4 regions of the Bacillus arachidis genome follow, and region 1 is predicted to be linked to each of the others. Evidence: predicted binding sites of a transcription regulator. Region 1 holds the regulator's gene; each other region holds the start of a gene.
The links. Region 1 encodes Rex, which represses fermentation and respiration genes when NADH is low (regulators of the CRP and FNR family bind a similar motif). Its sites were predicted from a motif close to TTGTGAAATATTTCACAA; they were not measured.
Positions count from the first base shown of each region.

Region 2: QRY57_RS23240 (nitrate reductase subunit alpha) is a predicted target of Rex. The motif match lies at 2,294-2,311, and genes of this name have one in related genera.
Region 3: QRY57_RS24655 (L-lactate dehydrogenase) is a predicted target of Rex. The motif match lies at 1,225-1,242, and genes of this name have one in related genera.
Region 4: adhE (bifunctional acetaldehyde-CoA/alcohol dehydrogenase) is a predicted target of Rex. The motif match lies at 1,692-1,709, and genes of this name have one in related genera.

Region 1 covers NZ_CP127376.1:257,100-261,229, forward strand. The annotation lists gene QRY57_RS03130 (ABC-F family ATP-binding cassette domain-containing protein) at 1-1,007, opposite strand, end outside; gene QRY57_RS03135 (redox-sensing transcriptional repressor Rex) at 1,192-1,821, shown strand; gene QRY57_RS03140 (YdiK family protein) at 1,847-2,041, opposite strand; gene QRY57_RS03145 (CPBP family intramembrane glutamic endopeptidase) at 2,044-2,787, opposite strand; gene groES (co-chaperone GroES) at 3,201-3,485, shown strand; gene groL (chaperonin GroEL) at 3,523-4,130, shown strand, end outside.
Region 2 covers NZ_CP127376.1:4,197,344-4,201,473, forward strand. The annotation lists gene moaA (GTP 3',8-cyclase MoaA) at 1-4, opposite strand, end outside; gene QRY57_RS23225 (winged helix-turn-helix transcriptional regulator) at 230-556, opposite strand; gene QRY57_RS23230 (NAD(P)H-dependent oxidoreductase) at 696-1,367, shown strand; gene QRY57_RS23235 (Crp/Fnr family transcriptional regulator) at 1,535-2,227, shown strand; gene QRY57_RS23240 (nitrate reductase subunit alpha) at 2,442-4,130, shown strand, end outside.
Region 3 covers NZ_CP127376.1:4,441,134-4,445,263, reverse strand. The annotation lists gene QRY57_RS24670 (acyl-CoA dehydrogenase FadE) at 1-305, shown strand, start outside; gene QRY57_RS24665 (hypothetical protein) at 628-813, shown strand; gene QRY57_RS24660 (spore coat protein) at 827-1,075, shown strand; gene QRY57_RS24655 (L-lactate dehydrogenase) at 1,329-2,279, shown strand; gene QRY57_RS24650 (PTS sugar transporter subunit IIC) at 2,300-3,313, shown strand; gene QRY57_RS24645 (phosphatase PAP2 family protein) at 3,393-4,046, opposite strand.
Region 4 covers NZ_CP127376.1:3,855,639-3,859,768, forward strand. The annotation lists gene adhE (bifunctional acetaldehyde-CoA/alcohol dehydrogenase) at 1-1,582, opposite strand, end outside; gene QRY57_RS21560 (bifunctional cystathionine gamma-lyase/homocysteine desulfhydrase) at 1,841-2,974, opposite strand; gene QRY57_RS21565 (O-acetylserine dependent cystathionine beta-synthase) at 2,977-3,900, opposite strand; gene mtnN (5'-methylthioadenosine/S-adenosylhomocysteine nucleosidase) at 3,983-4,130, opposite strand, start outside.

The DNA of each region.
Region 1 (4,130 bases):
ACATCTTTTACTTGTAATACGTCGTTTCCGCTTTGCTTTTCGATATCAAAGTGGAAGGATGCAGACTTAGAGTCACTTAATGGCCTGGTTAGTAATTCCATTCGATCTAATTGTTTCTGACGACTTTGTGCACGTTTTGTTGTAGATGCACGAGCAATGTTTTTTTGGACAAAGTCTTCTAGCTTAGCAATTTCCTCTTGTTGTTTTTCGTAACGCTTCATTTCCTGTTCATATAGTGCGGCTTTTAAGTCTAAATATTTACTGTAGTTACCAACATATCGTCTGCTTTCCTTATTAGAAATTTCATATACTTGTGTGACAAGCTTGTCTAAAAAGTAGCGATCATGAGAAACGATTAAAATAGCTCCAGGGTAGCCTTGTAAATATTGTTCAAGCCATGTTAATGTATCGATATCTAAATGGTTTGTCGGTTCGTCCAAGATGAGTAAATCTGGTTTGGTTAATAGTAGTTTCCCAAGAGCAAGTCTTGTTTTTTGGCCACCACTTAACGTAGAAATCGTTGTTTGATGTGTTTCAACTGGAAAACCGAGTCCACTCAAAATGGAGCGAATATCAGCTTCATATTGATAACCGCCCTGATCTTTGTAGTCTAACTGCAATTGATCATAATCAGCGAGTAATCTTTCGTACGAAGTAGCATTTGAAAAGTTCTCTTCTTTACCCATTTCCTGTTCTAACCTTCGAAGTTTTGTCTCCATTTGCTGTAGATGTGTAAAGACAGTGAGCATTTCATCCCAAATTGTTAAGGAAGTTTCAAGACCGGTATTTTGAGCCAAATAACCAATTGAAACATCTTTTGGTTTTATCATTTCACCGCCATCATGAGATAACTCTCCAGCGATTATTTTTAACAATGTAGATTTTCCAGCACCATTTCGACCAACGAGTGCAATACGATCTCTTGTTTGAACCTCCAATTTAATGTTTGCAAGAATTGTTTCAGCACCGTATAATTTTGAAAGCCCATTCACTTGTAATAAAATCAATGTTTTCACCTCAAATAATTTCTTAACTTTGCCATGTTTATATTTCTCAATCATACTAAAAATAGTGTATAGTTTAAAATAAAGAGAGAAGTCTTCTCTCTATTATACAAGGAAAGTCATAAGTGCTAAACTTCTGTATTTGTTTCAATCATATGAACAAAGATAGGAAGAGAGGAGAGGTTACATGGATCAGCAAAAGATTCCACAGGCCACTGCCAAACGATTGCCTCTATACTATCGATTTATCCAAAACTTATCTCTTTCTGGTAAGCAACGTGTTTCATCAGCGGAATTGAGTGAAGCTGTCAAAGTAGACTCAGCAACGATTCGAAGAGACTTTTCATATTTTGGAGCGTTAGGAAAAAAGGGATACGGATATAATGTGAATTATTTACTATCATTTTTCCGTGAAACGCTCGATCAAGATGATATAACACGTGTAGCACTTATTGGAGTAGGTAATTTAGGGACCGCTTTCTTACATTACAATTTCACGAAAAATAATAATACAAAGATTGAAATGGCTTTTGATGTCAATGAAGAGAAAGTTGGAAAAGAAATCGGAGGAATTCCTGTATATCATTTAGATGAATTAGAAGAGCATCTAACAAGTGATATACAAGTGGCAATATTAACAGTACCCGCTACCGTTGCACAAGCTGTAGCAGATCGATTGGCCGAAACAAATATACACGGAATTTTAAATTTTACACCAGCACGATTAAATGTTTCAGAAAATATAAGAATTCATCATATTGATTTAGCTGTAGAATTACAAACACTAGTTTATTTTTTGAAAAATTATCCACAATAAAACGCAGAGGGATTCCCTCTGCGTTTTATTGTGGCTTTTTCTTTGTAAATTTGACTAAGATAAGTCGAAGCGCCAAATTAAAGTCAATTGTTGCCATAGCAGCAAACAGCAGTGTCCCAAAGTTCCAGATTGTATCTGTAACGTTCGTAATTGCGAAACGTGTAAAGACGCACCCAAGAAGGAAATACAGTGCTGCCATGAACAATGGTGAATTTCTCATATTTAAAATCCTCCGATAAATCCTTGCATTTTTTCTGCTTCTTTAATCATTTCCTGTATTTGTTCGTTACTTATCATAACTTGAGCTAATGCAACCATCGTATTCATTGCAACATGTGCCATAATAGGAACGATAATGCGTTTTGTTTTTACATATAAAAAGGCGAATACAAGCCCCATAGCAGTGTATACCAATAGATGTGTAAAATCAAAGTGAATTGCTGCGAATACAAGTGAGCTAATAATAGCAGCGATAAAGAAGTTGAATCTCTTATACAATGTACCAAATAAAATTTTTCTAAAGACAATTTCCTCTAAAATGGGCCCCATTATCGATATAACAATAAGGAACCAAGGAGTAGTTCTTGCAATTTCCATTAAGCGAGCTGTGTTTTCAGAACCAGGTTTAATGCCTAATAAACGCATTTCGATTGTGCCTGCAATTGTTTGAGAAAAGAAAGCTAAAAAGAAACCAATAAAAATCCAACCAATTGTGGCAGGAACACTGGAACGTGTTGTGTCGAAACGGCTTTCGCGAATATCTGTTCGTAATAGCCAAAGGACAACACATAGCGCAATGAAAAAGCTAATAATTGCCCAATGACCAGTCATGATTTGTATTTTTTCATCTCGTGTTAAACCGCTATTATTATAAAATCCGGTTTTTGCAAGAAGCGGTAATCCGATGATACCTGATAATTGCATCAGAATATATGTAACTATAATCCACCAATATTGTTTTTTCAAATTGGTTAACCATCCTTTCTAACTCTAGTTTATGAGATAAGGCAGGATAACATGTAAGTATCCAGCCATGGATACATAATAACGGTCTCTATTATTATTTTTTTGTAAATCTTTCATCGAAAGTGAAATAGGAGACAGGAAAAAGCTGTACCTATAGAGAAAATAACTTATGGCATCTTTCATATTGTAACATACGGTAAGTGGAAAAGCTGATTCATATACAAAAGGCTTTTTTAGAATTATTTCTGTTATTGTTGCATAGAAAAAGTTTATATCACAATTTGCGAAAAAATTATGATTTTTTTACTTGCAAAAGAAAATTAGATTATTTATTATTATAAGTGTGTTAGCACTCGGGGAACTTGAGTGCTAATAAAGAAAATTTACATAGACAAATGAGGAGGTAATTGTTCATGCTAAAGCCATTAGGTGATCGCGTTGTAATTGAGCTTGTTCAAGCAGAAGAAAAAACAGCAAGTGGTATTGTATTACCAGACACTGCAAAAGAAAAACCACAAGAGGGTAAAGTTATTGCAGTAGGTACTGGTCGAGTGCTTGAAAATGGTGAGCGTGTTGCTTTAGAGGTAGCAGCAGGTGATCTTATCATCTTCTCGAAATATGCAGGTACTGAAGTGAAATATGAAGGTACAGACTACTTGATTTTACGTGAAAGTGACATTTTAGCAGTTATCGGTTAATTATATACATTTTAAAAATCCAAGGGGGTCAAATATTATGGCAAAAGATATTAAATTTAGTGAAGAAGCACGTCGTTCGATGCTTCGCGGTGTCGACACTCTTGCAAACGCAGTAAAAGTAACGCTTGGACCAAAAGGTCGTAACGTAGTACTTGAGAAAAAGTTTGGTTCACCACTTATTACAAATGATGGTGTAACAATCGCAAAAGAAATCGAATTAGAAGATGCATTCGAAAACATGGGTGCAAAATTAGTAGCAGAAGTTGCTAGCAAAACAAACGATGTAGCTGGTGACGGAACAACAACTGCAACTGTATTAGCACAAGCTATGATTCGTGAAGGTTTAAAAAACGTAACAGCTGGTGCAAACCCAATGGGTCTTCGTAAAGGTATCGAAAAAGCTGTTGTTGCAGCAGTAGAAGAATTAAAAATGATTTCTAAACCAATCGAAGGTAAATCTTCTATCGCGCAAGTAGCTGCTATTTCTGCTGCTGACGAAGAAGTAGGTAAATTAATTGCTGAAGCAATGGAACGCGTTGGTAACGACGGCGTTATTACATTAGAAGAATCTAAAGGATTCACAACAGAATTAGATGTAGTAGAAGGTATGCAATTTGATCGTGGATATGCATCTCCTTACATGAT
Region 2 (4,130 bases), 970 kb from region 1:
GCATCGTCACCCCTCCTTTTCTGCTAAATTCTATCTGTCTTCATTCTATTATAATATATTTTTAAACTGCGATGTTTTTGCTTAAGCTCTTTATTCATTTTCTATGTTTTTTAGTTGCCTCCATCATAGAAAAGAAGAAGAAGGTACGTTGTGATATTTCTCACATCGCCTTCTTCATTCAAAAATTCTTCACAAATTCGTTCAAATTTTATTCACATTTCAGATACAATTACTTTATTTGTGTACGATATTCTTCTCCCCACTCACGCATAAGAGTAATAATTGGTGTAAGAGATTTTCCGAATTTCGTTAAAGAATACTCCACTTTTGGTGGAACTTCTTTATATACCTCACGGTGAATGACACCTGCAGCCTCGAGCTCTCTAAGCTGCCTTGTTAACATGCGTTGTGTAATACCAGGCATCAATCTTAAAAATTGATTAAAGCGTATCTCTTCAGCATTCATCAAATGAAACAAAATAACGCCTTTCCATTTTCCACCGATTACATCAAGCGTTACTTCTACTGAACAACGATTTATATGTTTCTGTTCCATATTTTCACTCTCCATTAGTATACAAATTGATACTATATGCTAAAAATGTGCGTACTTACATCATTCATTGTACTATTGTAGAATCAATTTTGTAATCAACTTACTATAAAAAAGTAAATTAAAAAAGGTGGTTGTTTAAATGAAACCTACAAAAGAAGAAATTTTAAAAGCGTATCAATTTAGACATGCATGTAAAGAATTTGATGTAAATAAAAAAATCCCTGATGAGGATTTTCATTTTATTTTAGAAACTGGTCGTCTTTCTCCAAGTTCATTCGGCTTCGAGCCTTGGAGATTTGTTGTCATTCAAAACCAAGAATTGCGCAACAAACTACTCCCTGTAGCATGGGGTGCACAAAAACAATTACCAACAGCAAGTCACTTTGTCATTATATTAGCTCGTAAAAAAGAAGAGATGATTTATAACTCATCCTATATTTCTAACTTTATGAAAAACATTCAACACCTCCCTGAAGAAGTGATAACGATGAAACGTGGTTTTTATAAAGAATTTCAAGAGTCTGATTTTCAATTACTAGAAAGCGACCGTGCCATGTTTGATTGGGCTTCTAGACAAACCTATATCGCTCTCGGAAATATGATGACTGCCGCTGCCCAAATCGGCATTGATTCTTGTCCTATTGAAGGGTTCAATAAAGAAAAAGTAGAAGCTGTTTTAAAGGAAGAAGGTATTCTTTCAGATGAATCATTCGGTGTTTCTGTTCTAGTTGCTTTCGGTTATCGCGCAGAAGAACCGAAACATGATAAAACTCGTCAATCAATGGATACGATTGTTGAATGGATTAAGTAATGTAAAAGAGTGTCTACAAAAGACACTCTTTTTTCCGCATGAAAGGCAAATTTGTTCACAGCTAAAAATCACTTTATCACTTATAAATAAAAAGAAATTTCTTGCATTTTCACCATGTTTACATCCACAATAAGAAGTAGACTGCTTTAAAAAGAAAGGTGATTGCTGTGACAAACCGTACGGCATTATCAAACGATTTAAAAGAACTCCTTGCATCTGTTGAATATAAAGCACAGATTAATAAAGGACATTATATTTTCCAAGAAGGCGTGGAAGCGAAAGAACTCTATATTATTCACTCTGGAAAAGTACAAATTAGTAAAATTAGCGCTGATGGCCAAGAGTTAACACTTCGCATTTGTTCGAAACACGATATTATTGGAGAATTAACATTATTTACGGAGAATGCAAAATATTTATTGAATTCGAAATGCCTCGAGGATGTTGAGGTTGGCGTCATTAAACGGGATGCTTTAGAAAAGGCATTGCTTCAAAAACCTGCTCTCGCATTTGAATTTATGAAATGGATTAGTGAACATTTACGAAGAATGCAAACAAAATTTCGTGATTTAGTGTTACATGGAAAAAAAGGAGCTCTTTACTCTACACTTATTCGCATGACAAACAGTTATGGCATATTAAAAGAGAATGGCATTCTTATCGATCTACCTTTAACAAACCAAGAGCTTGCGAATTTCTGTGCAACCTCACGTGAAAGTGTAAACCGTATGTTAAATGATTTAAAAAAACAAGGAATTATTTCTATTCATAAGGGAAAGATTACGATTCATAATTTGCAATTTTTAAAATGTGAAATTGCTTGTGAAGATTGTCCTGCCTCTATTTGTAGTATTGAGTAGCCTCTCTATTTGAGATGCTACTCTTTTTTCTTTCTCCTTGATTCTACAAAAAACCTACATTTTGTGATGTGTAAAATATCACACCTTTCCCATAAAATGTTACGAATCTGATTTTTTGACAATCTGTTGAACTGTGATAGATATCACATCTCTGTTTTGCACGCTCTCTTATAGTGAAAGTAAGCAAGAGAGACGCAATAAAGGAGTGAACAGTATGAAAAAGAAACCTTCAGCATTAATGAAACGTTTAAAATATTTTTCTCCAATAGATCGCTATAACGATAATCATACACAAGAAACATACGAAGATCGCGAATGGGAAAATGTGTATAGAAAACGATGGCAACACGATAAAGTAATCCGCTCTACACACGGCGTTAACTGTACTGGCTCTTGTAGTTGGAATATTTACGTAAAAGATGGAATTGTGACTTGGGAAGGTCAAGAACTTAACTACCCATCCACTGGTCCTGATATGCCAGACTTCGAACCAAGGGGATGTCCGCGTGGAGCAAGTTTTTCTTGGTACATCTATAGTCCGCTTCGCGTGAAATATCCATATGTACGCGGTGTTCTTTGGAATATGTGGCAAGAGGAGCTACAAAATCATAAATCACCATTAGACGCTTGGAAAAGTATCGTAGAAAACCCTGAAAAAGCACATACTTACAAGCAGGCACGTGGTAAAGGTGGATTCATCCGTGCAAATTGGGATGAAGTATTACAACTTGTTGCCGCTTCTTTACTTTATACAGTAATCAAGTACGGTCCAGACCGAAACGTTGGTTTCTCACCAATTCCAGCCATGTCAATGCTGAGCCATGCTGCTGGTAGTCGCTTTATGCAGCTTATGGGTGGACCGATGCTTAGCTTCTACGATTGGTACGCTGATTTGCCACCAGCTTCCCCGCAAATTTGGGGTGATCAAACCGACGTACCAGAAAGTAGTGATTGGTATAACTCAGGTTACATTATGACTTGGGGTTCAAACGTACCAATGACAAGAACACCAGATGCCCACTTCTTAGCAGAGGTGCGCTATAAAGGAACGAAAGTTGTTTCCGTAAGCCCTGACTTTGCGGAATCCACAAAATTTGCTGATGACTGGATTAGCGTAAAACAAGGTACAGACGGTGCACTTGCGATGGCAATGGGGCACGTCATCCTACAAGAGTTTTACGTAGATAAACAAGTGGAATACTTCACAAATTACGCAAAACAATATACTGATTTCCCATTCTTTGTCACACTCAAACAACAAGGAGACCAATTCGTTGCAGATCGTTTCTTAAATGCGAATGATATCGGCCGTGAAACAAAACTTGGCGAATGGAAACCTGTTCTTTGGAACGATAACACGAAAGATTTCGCAACACCTCATGGCACAATGGGTTCACGTTGGGATAATGAAAAGAAATGGAACTTGCGTTTAGAAGATGAACAAACAGGCGAAAAAATTGATCCACGTCTTTCCTTACTTGGTATGGAAGATGCAGTGAGAACTGTGCAGATCCCCTACTTCTCTGATGATGGAAACAAAGTATTAGAACGAACAATTCCAGTGAAAAAAATCACTACAGAAGAAGGCGACGTTTTCGTTACAACCGTGTACGACTTAACGTTAGCAAACTACGGTGTTAATCGCGGACTTGGCGGGCAGGAACCGAAAGATTTCAATGATGATGTTCCATTTACACCAGCATGGCAAGAAAAAATGACTGGAGTAAAGCGAGAACTTATTATTCAAATCGCTCGCGAGTTTGCTCAAAATGCCGTTGATACAAACGGTCGCTCGATGATTATTGTCGGCGCTGGTATTAACCATTGGTTTAACTCTGATACGATTTACCGTGCGGTTCTAAACCTTGTTCTTCTCGTTGGTGCACAAGGTGTAAACGGCGGT
Region 3 (4,130 bases), 730 kb from region 1:
CAGATATCGTAAACAATTTATACGCAATGGAGTCTGCTGTTCTTCGTACAGAAAAAGCAATCAAAGCAACTGGTCTTGAAAAGAATAAACAAAAAGTATTATACACTGAAGTATTCTGCCAAGAAGCTTTCAACCAAATTGAAGCAGATGCGAAAGAAACAATTATCGCAGTTGAAAACGGTGATATGCTGCGCATGATGTTATCAGCGCTTCGCAAATTAACTCGTCATACACCGCTTAACGTAATTCCGAAGAAGCGTGAAATTGCTGCGAAAGTATTAGAGGATGAGCGTTATACAGTTTAATTGTTTTGAGAATCCGGCAACCCTATAAGGGCTGTCGGATTTTTTTGTGAGTAATCGCTGTATAAAATCGATATCTGGATTAATCGTATCAATATACGCATAAACACGATCATCTAAATCAACTTCGGATAAAGTGTTCTTACAATACTATCTTTGTAAGAAAAGCTTGCTAAAATGACTATGATTTTTTAAGTAAAAGGTGAATGTGATCATTCATCTTTTTTTAGTGAATCATCATTTTATGTCATCACTTCACATGCATACAATCCCAAAATTAATAGATACTAAATGGTGAATGAACAAAGAAAGGAAGGGTTTTATTATGCCAAATTTAACAGAGCTTGAGCTTGAAAATTTACGTCATATTATTGGAGGGCATGCGACAGTTGCGAATAAATTAGATCAGTATGCGCAGCAGTGTACAGATCCTCAATTGAAGCAAATGCTACAGCAAGATGCACAAGCGGCAAGAAATACAAGACAACAATTAATGTCCTTTTTAGGTTAGGAGTGTATAGACTATGAATGAAAAAGATATGGTGAACGATTATTTAGCGGAGTTAAATGCTAGTTTAACGGGTTATGCGAATTACATAGCGCAATCGGATAACGCACAGTTACATCAAACGTTGATTCACATTCGAAATCAAGATGAATTAAGGCAACGTAAGGTATATGAATATGCGAAGCAAAAAAATTATTATCAACCAGCTGCTCCTGCGAATCCAATGGTTGTTCAGCAATTGAAAAGTCAGCTAAATGCACAATAATAAAATACGAAAAAGCGAGTGAATATCAGATGATCATTCACTCGCTTTTTCGTATTTGTATATATCAATACATATGTGTGAAATATTTTTCTAGTTGTAACAAATATGACGAAAATTTTTTAGGGTATGTCACAAAAAGTACAAAAAGATTGTTCAATATTTCACAAAGTATCCATGGTTTCTATAGTGCGAATCTCTATAATAAAAAGTGTAAAGAACAAAAACATTACATAATGATTTAGGAGAGGTTCTTATGAATAGAAACACAAGAAAAATCGCAATTATTGGCACTGGATTAGTTGGATCAAGCTGCGCATATTCAATTGTGAATCAAGGTATCTGTGAAGAACTAGCATTAATTGATATAAATTATGAACGTGCAGTTGGAGAAGCGATGGATTTATCACACTGCATTAACTTTACAAATACAAGAACAAAAGTATATGCAGGTACTTATGAAGACTGCAAAGATATGGACATTGTTATTATTACAGCAGGTCCAGCTCCAAAACCAGGACAAAGTCGCTTGGATACTTTAGGAGCAAGCGCGAAGATTATGGAAAGTGTTGTAGAAGGTGTAATGGCAAGTGGATTTGATGGCATCTTCTTAATCGCATCAAATCCAGTTGATATTATTACTTATCAAGTTTGGAAAGTGTCTGGTTTACCAAGAAACCGTGTGGTTGGTACAGGAACATCTTTAGACTCTTCACGCTTGAGAACAATTTTATCTGAAATGCTTGAAGTGGATCCTCGTAGTATTCACGGTTATTCATTAGGTGAGCATGGTGACTCTCAAATGGTTGCTTGGTCTCATGTTACAGTCGGCGGGAAACCAATCTTGCAAATTTTAGATGAACAAAAAGAGCGTTTCGGCGAAATTGATTTAGATGAAATTGTTGAGAAAACTGCTAAAGCTGGTTGGGAAATTTATAAACGTAAAGGAACTACTTATTACGGTATTGGGAATTCACTAGCTTATATCGCACGCTCTATCTTTAATGATGATCATTGTGTAATCGCTGTTTCAGCCATTTTAGATGGTGAGTATGGTGAATATAATATTTGCACAGGTGTACCAGCAATTATTACAAGAGATGGTGTGAAAGAAGTCGTTGAACTAAACTTAACAGAAGCCGAGGAAAGCCGATTTGCACAATCAAATGATATTTTACGTGACTATATGAAAACAATCGGTTACTAAACTAGGAGAAGGTGAAACAGATGAAGGACTATATAATGTCTCGTGTTTTTAAAGGTTCTGCCGGAATTGCACAAGGTATTTTCGTATCACTTGGAATTGGTTTACTGATAGAAAATATAGGAAGAATTGTTGATATTCCGATGTTAATTACAATTGGTGTTGTCGCGAAATCACTTATGGCACCAGCAATTGGAGCAGGGATTGCTTTCATGCTTGGAGCAAACGGACTTGTCATTTTCTCAGCGATGGTTGCCGGGGCTATTGGGGCAGGATCGATTTCGATTACTGAAGCTGGTCTAATCATTAAAACTGGTGAACCGATCGGTGCATTATTAACAGCAACTCTAGCGGTTTATATCGGTAAACGATTAAGCGGGAAAACTGCTTTAGATATGATGCTCGTTCCATTTGTGGCAATACTAGGCTCAGGCATAGTTGGTATTTGGTTAGCCCAAAATATTAGCCCTGTTTTAAATATAGTTGGAGCGTTTATTAAAGATAGCTCAGCTGGTAGCCCATTTATTGCTTCTATTGTACTTTCAGTTGTTTGGGGACTATTACTTATTTCTCCAGCATCATCAGCTGCTTTAGCAATTGCGCTTAGCCTAGACGGTGTTGCAGGCGGTGCAGCACTTGCAGGATGTGTAGCTCAATTTATCGGATTCTCTGTTATCTCAGCAAAAGAAAACAATTTGGGTGGTATTTTAGCACAAGCGCTTTGTACTCCGAAAGTACAGTTGCCGAACATTACTAAAAATCCAATGATTCTCGTCCCAACTGTCGTTGCCAGCGCCATTGTGGGTCCTGTATCTGCACTAATTTTTCACTTGGAAGCAGGTAAAGAAATTGCAGGTCTTGGATTAAGTTCTTTGATTGCACCAATTAATTTAATTTCCAGCCAAGGATTTGATGTTGTACCAGCGATGGTTATCACTTACATTGTAATTCCAGTAGCTGTTTCTTATATCATTTACATTGCGCTAAAAAGAGCAGGCCGAATTCATTCAGGCGATATGACTGTGCCACAATCTTAATTGCCAAACAACATATTACATTGAAAATCTCCTTTATATAGATAAAAGCAGACTGAAGAAGCCACAGTCTGCTTTTTTGTTACATTTTATAGGTTTGTTTTACTGGGATTGTAACAGTTTCTTTTCTGTTAACTAATAATAATTGCACACCGAGGTACAATGTGCTCGCCAATGCCATGCCAGAAACTGCATCTAAGAAGGCATGCTGTTTTGTGAATAATGTCGATAAAATAATGAGTGTACCAAAGAACGTAAGAATCCAATATTCCCACTTATGCTGCTCTCTTCGCTTATAAGCAGCTAACATAATGACAAATGTTGTGAGAACGTGGATGCTAGGGAAACAGTTTACAGGTTGATCAATACTATAAATATAACGAACTAAGTCAGAAAATACATCTGTCCCTACTACTGTAGGGCGGGGTACTGTTGTTTGCCACAAATAGTAAATCGAAAAGCATGTTAGTTTTCCAAGGATAACGCTGCTTAATGTTACATAATATTGTTTACGATCAGCAAAACAATAGTAAATGAGTGCTCCATATAAGTATGGGAACCAAAGTAAATACGGAATAATAAATACTTTTACAAACGGAATCCAATCATCAACTATAGTCGTAACGTCGACGGCATGAACGCCAGATTTATTTAGTACATCGTAAAGCGGACTTACGAGTACGAGTAGAAGTATATAACTTAAGGGAAGAAAAGATGAAAGTTTATATTTTTTCATGAAAATCTCCTAGTGTTTAGTAATGTAAGTAAATCCAGTTGATTATAATATAGAAAATCAAAATGAGCTATCGATTTTACTTAC
Region 4 (4,130 bases), 1.3 Mb from region 1:
CTGATGGATCTGGCTCTACTTCAAAGAATACCTCCACCTTCACATCATTTGTATGTTTACGTAAATAGTGCGTTACTGTATCCACATAACCAAGCTCGACCATTCCAGGATCCGTTACAATAAATGCGCGTGAAATATTTGGCATATTTGCTAAATACCCTGTCGCATGTTTTTCAAAATAAATTTTAGGTGGTAATTTGAACCACTGCAAATTCTTTTTTCTACTTGCAAGTCTTTTTATATTTAATAGATGCGTTGCCGTTACGTTTTGAGAAACTGAGTTCTTTCCATATGAACCACATCCAAGTGTGAGTGATGGAATAAATGCATTATATATATCACCAATTCCACCTTGTGATGACGGTGCGTTTACAATGAGACGGCACGCTTTCATACGTAAACCAAATTGTTTTTGCACTTCTTTATTTGTCGAATGAATAACCGCTGAATGACCTAAGCCGCCTAATTCTAACATTCCCTCGCAATATGTGAATCCTTCTTCAAGTGAATTTGCTTTTACACAAGCAAGTACTGGACTTAATTTCTCACGAGATAGTGGATAATCAGCACCTACACCTTTAATTTCAGCAACGAGCATTTTTGTATCTTCTGGCACTGTAATTCCGACTAATGCTGCAATATAATACGCTGATTTTCCGACGATATCACTATTTACTGCACATGTATTTTCATTAATAACAAGCTTCTCTAATTTTTTACGCTCATCTTCTGTCACAAAGTAACAATTATTTGCTATCATTTCTTCTTTCACATCATTGTAAATTTCTTTGTCTACAATGATCGCTTGTTCAGAAGCACAAATCATACCGTTATCAAAAGTTTTTGATAAAATCAAATCATTTACAGCACGTTTTACATGCGCTGATTTCTCTATATAACAAGGTACGTTTCCTGGTCCTACGCCAAGAGCTGGTTTACCAGTAGAATATGCTGATTTCACCATTCCTGCACCCCCAGTTGCTAACACAAGCGCAACCCCTTCATGATTCATTAATTGCTTTGTTGCCTCAACAGAAGGTTTTTTGATCCATTGGATACAATTCTTTGGTGCCCCCGCCTTCACTGCCGCATCACGTAACGTTTTTGCTGCTGCAATCGAACAATTTTGTGCAGAAGGATGAAATGCGAAAATAATTGGATTTCTTGTTTTCATTGCGATTAACGCTTTAAACATCGTTGTCGAAGTTGGATTCGTTACTGGTGTTACCCCAGCAACTACACCGACTGGCTCTGCAATTTCGATCACTTCTTCATGAGGATCCTCATGAATGATTCCTACTGTTTTGTCTTTTTTCATACTATGCCAAATATATTCAGTGGCAAATATATTTTTGATGCATTTGTCTTCATATACACCACGCCCGGTTTCTTCAACAGCCATTTTTGCAAGTGGCATATGTTGATCTACACCCGCAAGTGCCATTTCATGTACAATGTTGTCAATTTGCTCTTGTGTAAAATCCTCTAATGCTTGTAAAGCTGCCTGACCGTTCTTTACCAACGTATCAATCATTTCTGTTACTTCTTGCATTTCATTTACAACTTTCTCTTTGACTACCATGTGAATTCCTCCAATTCCGCTATATGGACTTTAATTGTCCCTCAGGGTCTCTAAAAGTCCCATTTAGCATAAAAAAATAGAATTACTTTCCCTACATGAATTCCATTGTTTGTGAAATATTTCACAAGTCTATGTGTGAAGCATCATTTCATGATTTTACTATACACGAAATATTTTTAATTGTGTGTGTCTAATTTGTGAAAAGTTTCACAAATTATTTTTTTAAAAAGCACTGCCTTTTTTTAGCAGTGCTTTTTATTATGCTAATGCTTGCGCTAAATCTTCAATTAGATCTTCACCATCTTCAATACCCACAGATATACGAATTAATGTATCCGTAATTCCTAATTCTTTACGGCGATCTGCTGGGATAGATGCGTGAGTCATTTGTGCTGGAATAGAAATTAAGCTTTCTACTGCCCCTAAACTTTCAGCAAGTGTAAAATACTGCAGTTTCTCAAGTACTTTATTTAGCGTTTCTTCACTATCTACATCAAATGAAATAATTGCACCGTATCCATTCGCTTGTTCAGTTGCTAATGCATGATTTGGATGTGATCCAAGGCCTGGATAGTATACTTTATTAACTTTTGGATGATTATTTAAAAACCCAGCAATCGCGCGTGAATTTGTTTCATGTTCTTCCATACGGACTCCTAATGTTTTTAAACCACGAAGTAGTAAGAAACTGTCTTGTGGTCCAAGAATGCCCCCTGTTGAGTTTTGAACGAAATGAAGGTCTTCTGCTAATTGCGCGCTATTTACAACAACTAATCCAGCAACAACGTCACTATGTCCACCTAAATATTTCGTTGCACTGTGAAGTACAATATCTGCACCTAAAGAGATTGGTGACTGCCAGTAAGGCGTCATGAATGTGTTATCAATAATTGTTAATAAACCTTTTTCTTTTGCCAATATAGAAATTTGCTTAATATCTGTAATTTTTAATAGTGGATTTGTTGGCGTTTCTACATAAATTGCTTTCGTATTCGGAAGAATTGCTTCTGCTACTTCATCTAAATTTGTTGTATCTACAAATGTATGTTCAATACCGAAACGATTCAATACTTTTGTAATTACGCGATATGTTCCGCCATATACGTCATCTGTTAAAATGACATGATCTCCTTTTGAGAATAACATAATCGTTGCTGTAATCGCAGCCATTCCTGAACCGAAAGCAAACCCTGCATGACCGTTTTCTAATACGGCAATCATTTCTTCTAGCGCTGCACGTGTCGGGTTTCCTGTACGTGAATATTCGTATCCTTGATGCTTTCCAACTGCTTCTTGTTTGTACGTACTTGTTTGATAAATCGGTACGTTTACAGATCCAGTTGAAGGTTCTCCTATGCGAATACCATGAATTAACTTTGTTTTTGCTCTCATTTTCATTCCCACCCTTTGTATATATCTTTACTTAAGTAACGCTCACTGCTATCTGGAAAAATCGTTACAATATTTGTACCTGGTTTTGCCTTTTCAGCCTCTAATAAGCTTGCATGAAATGCTGCTCCCGAAGAACTGCCAACAAGAAGGCCTTCTTTCTGCGCTAATTCTTTCACACGCCTGAATGCATTTCGATCAGAAATGGTATGAATTTCATCGAAATATGATGATTTTAAAAATGGTGGAATAAATTCAAGACCGATTCCTTCTGTTTCATGTGAACCTGCTTCACCACCATTTAAAATAGATCCTTCTGGTTCCACAATCACCGTTTTAATTTCACGATTTTGCTCTTTTAAATAGGAGGCAGTTCCCATAAATGTACCACCAGTACCTGCACCTGCCACAAATATGTTAATCTCTCCACCCAACTCTTCCCACAGCTCCGGACCTAATGTTTTGAAATAAGCACGTGGATTTGCATCATTTGCAAATTGACTTGGAGAGTATGAGTTTGGAATTTCTTTTACTAATTCTTTTGCCTTTGCAATTGCACCTGTCATCCCTTGTTCAGTTGGTGTATGCACAACCGTTGCACCGAGAGCTTTCATTAACTCTTGTTTTTCAATGCTAAATTTCTCTGGTACACAAACGATCACACGTAAATCATACTCTAATGCAGCAAGTGCCAGTCCAATACCAGTATTTCCAGCTGTCGGTTCAATAATCGTTCCACCTTGCGCTACAAACCCTTTTGCCAGTGCATCCTCAATCAATTCTCTTCCTAATCGATCTTTCACGCTTCCACCTGGATTATAAAATTCAAGCTTTGAAAATAAACGAACGCCCTCTGGAAGTGAAAAACGAGTAATTTCTACAATCGGTGTATGACCGATTAACTCATGAACTCCACGATACACCTTCATCGTGTTCTCCTCCTTATTCGCCAATAAAGAAAAGGCAACTGTATGTATTTTCTTTATATGAGACAGTTGCCTTTTTGTTACATTACTTTAACTCTTCTAATACTTTTACAATAAAGTTTGTAGAATGAAGAGCTGCTTGATCTAAAAATTGATCAAATGAAACATTTGATTCTTTCCCAGCAATATCAGAAAGTGCACGAATAATTACAAATGGAACGTTATATTGATGG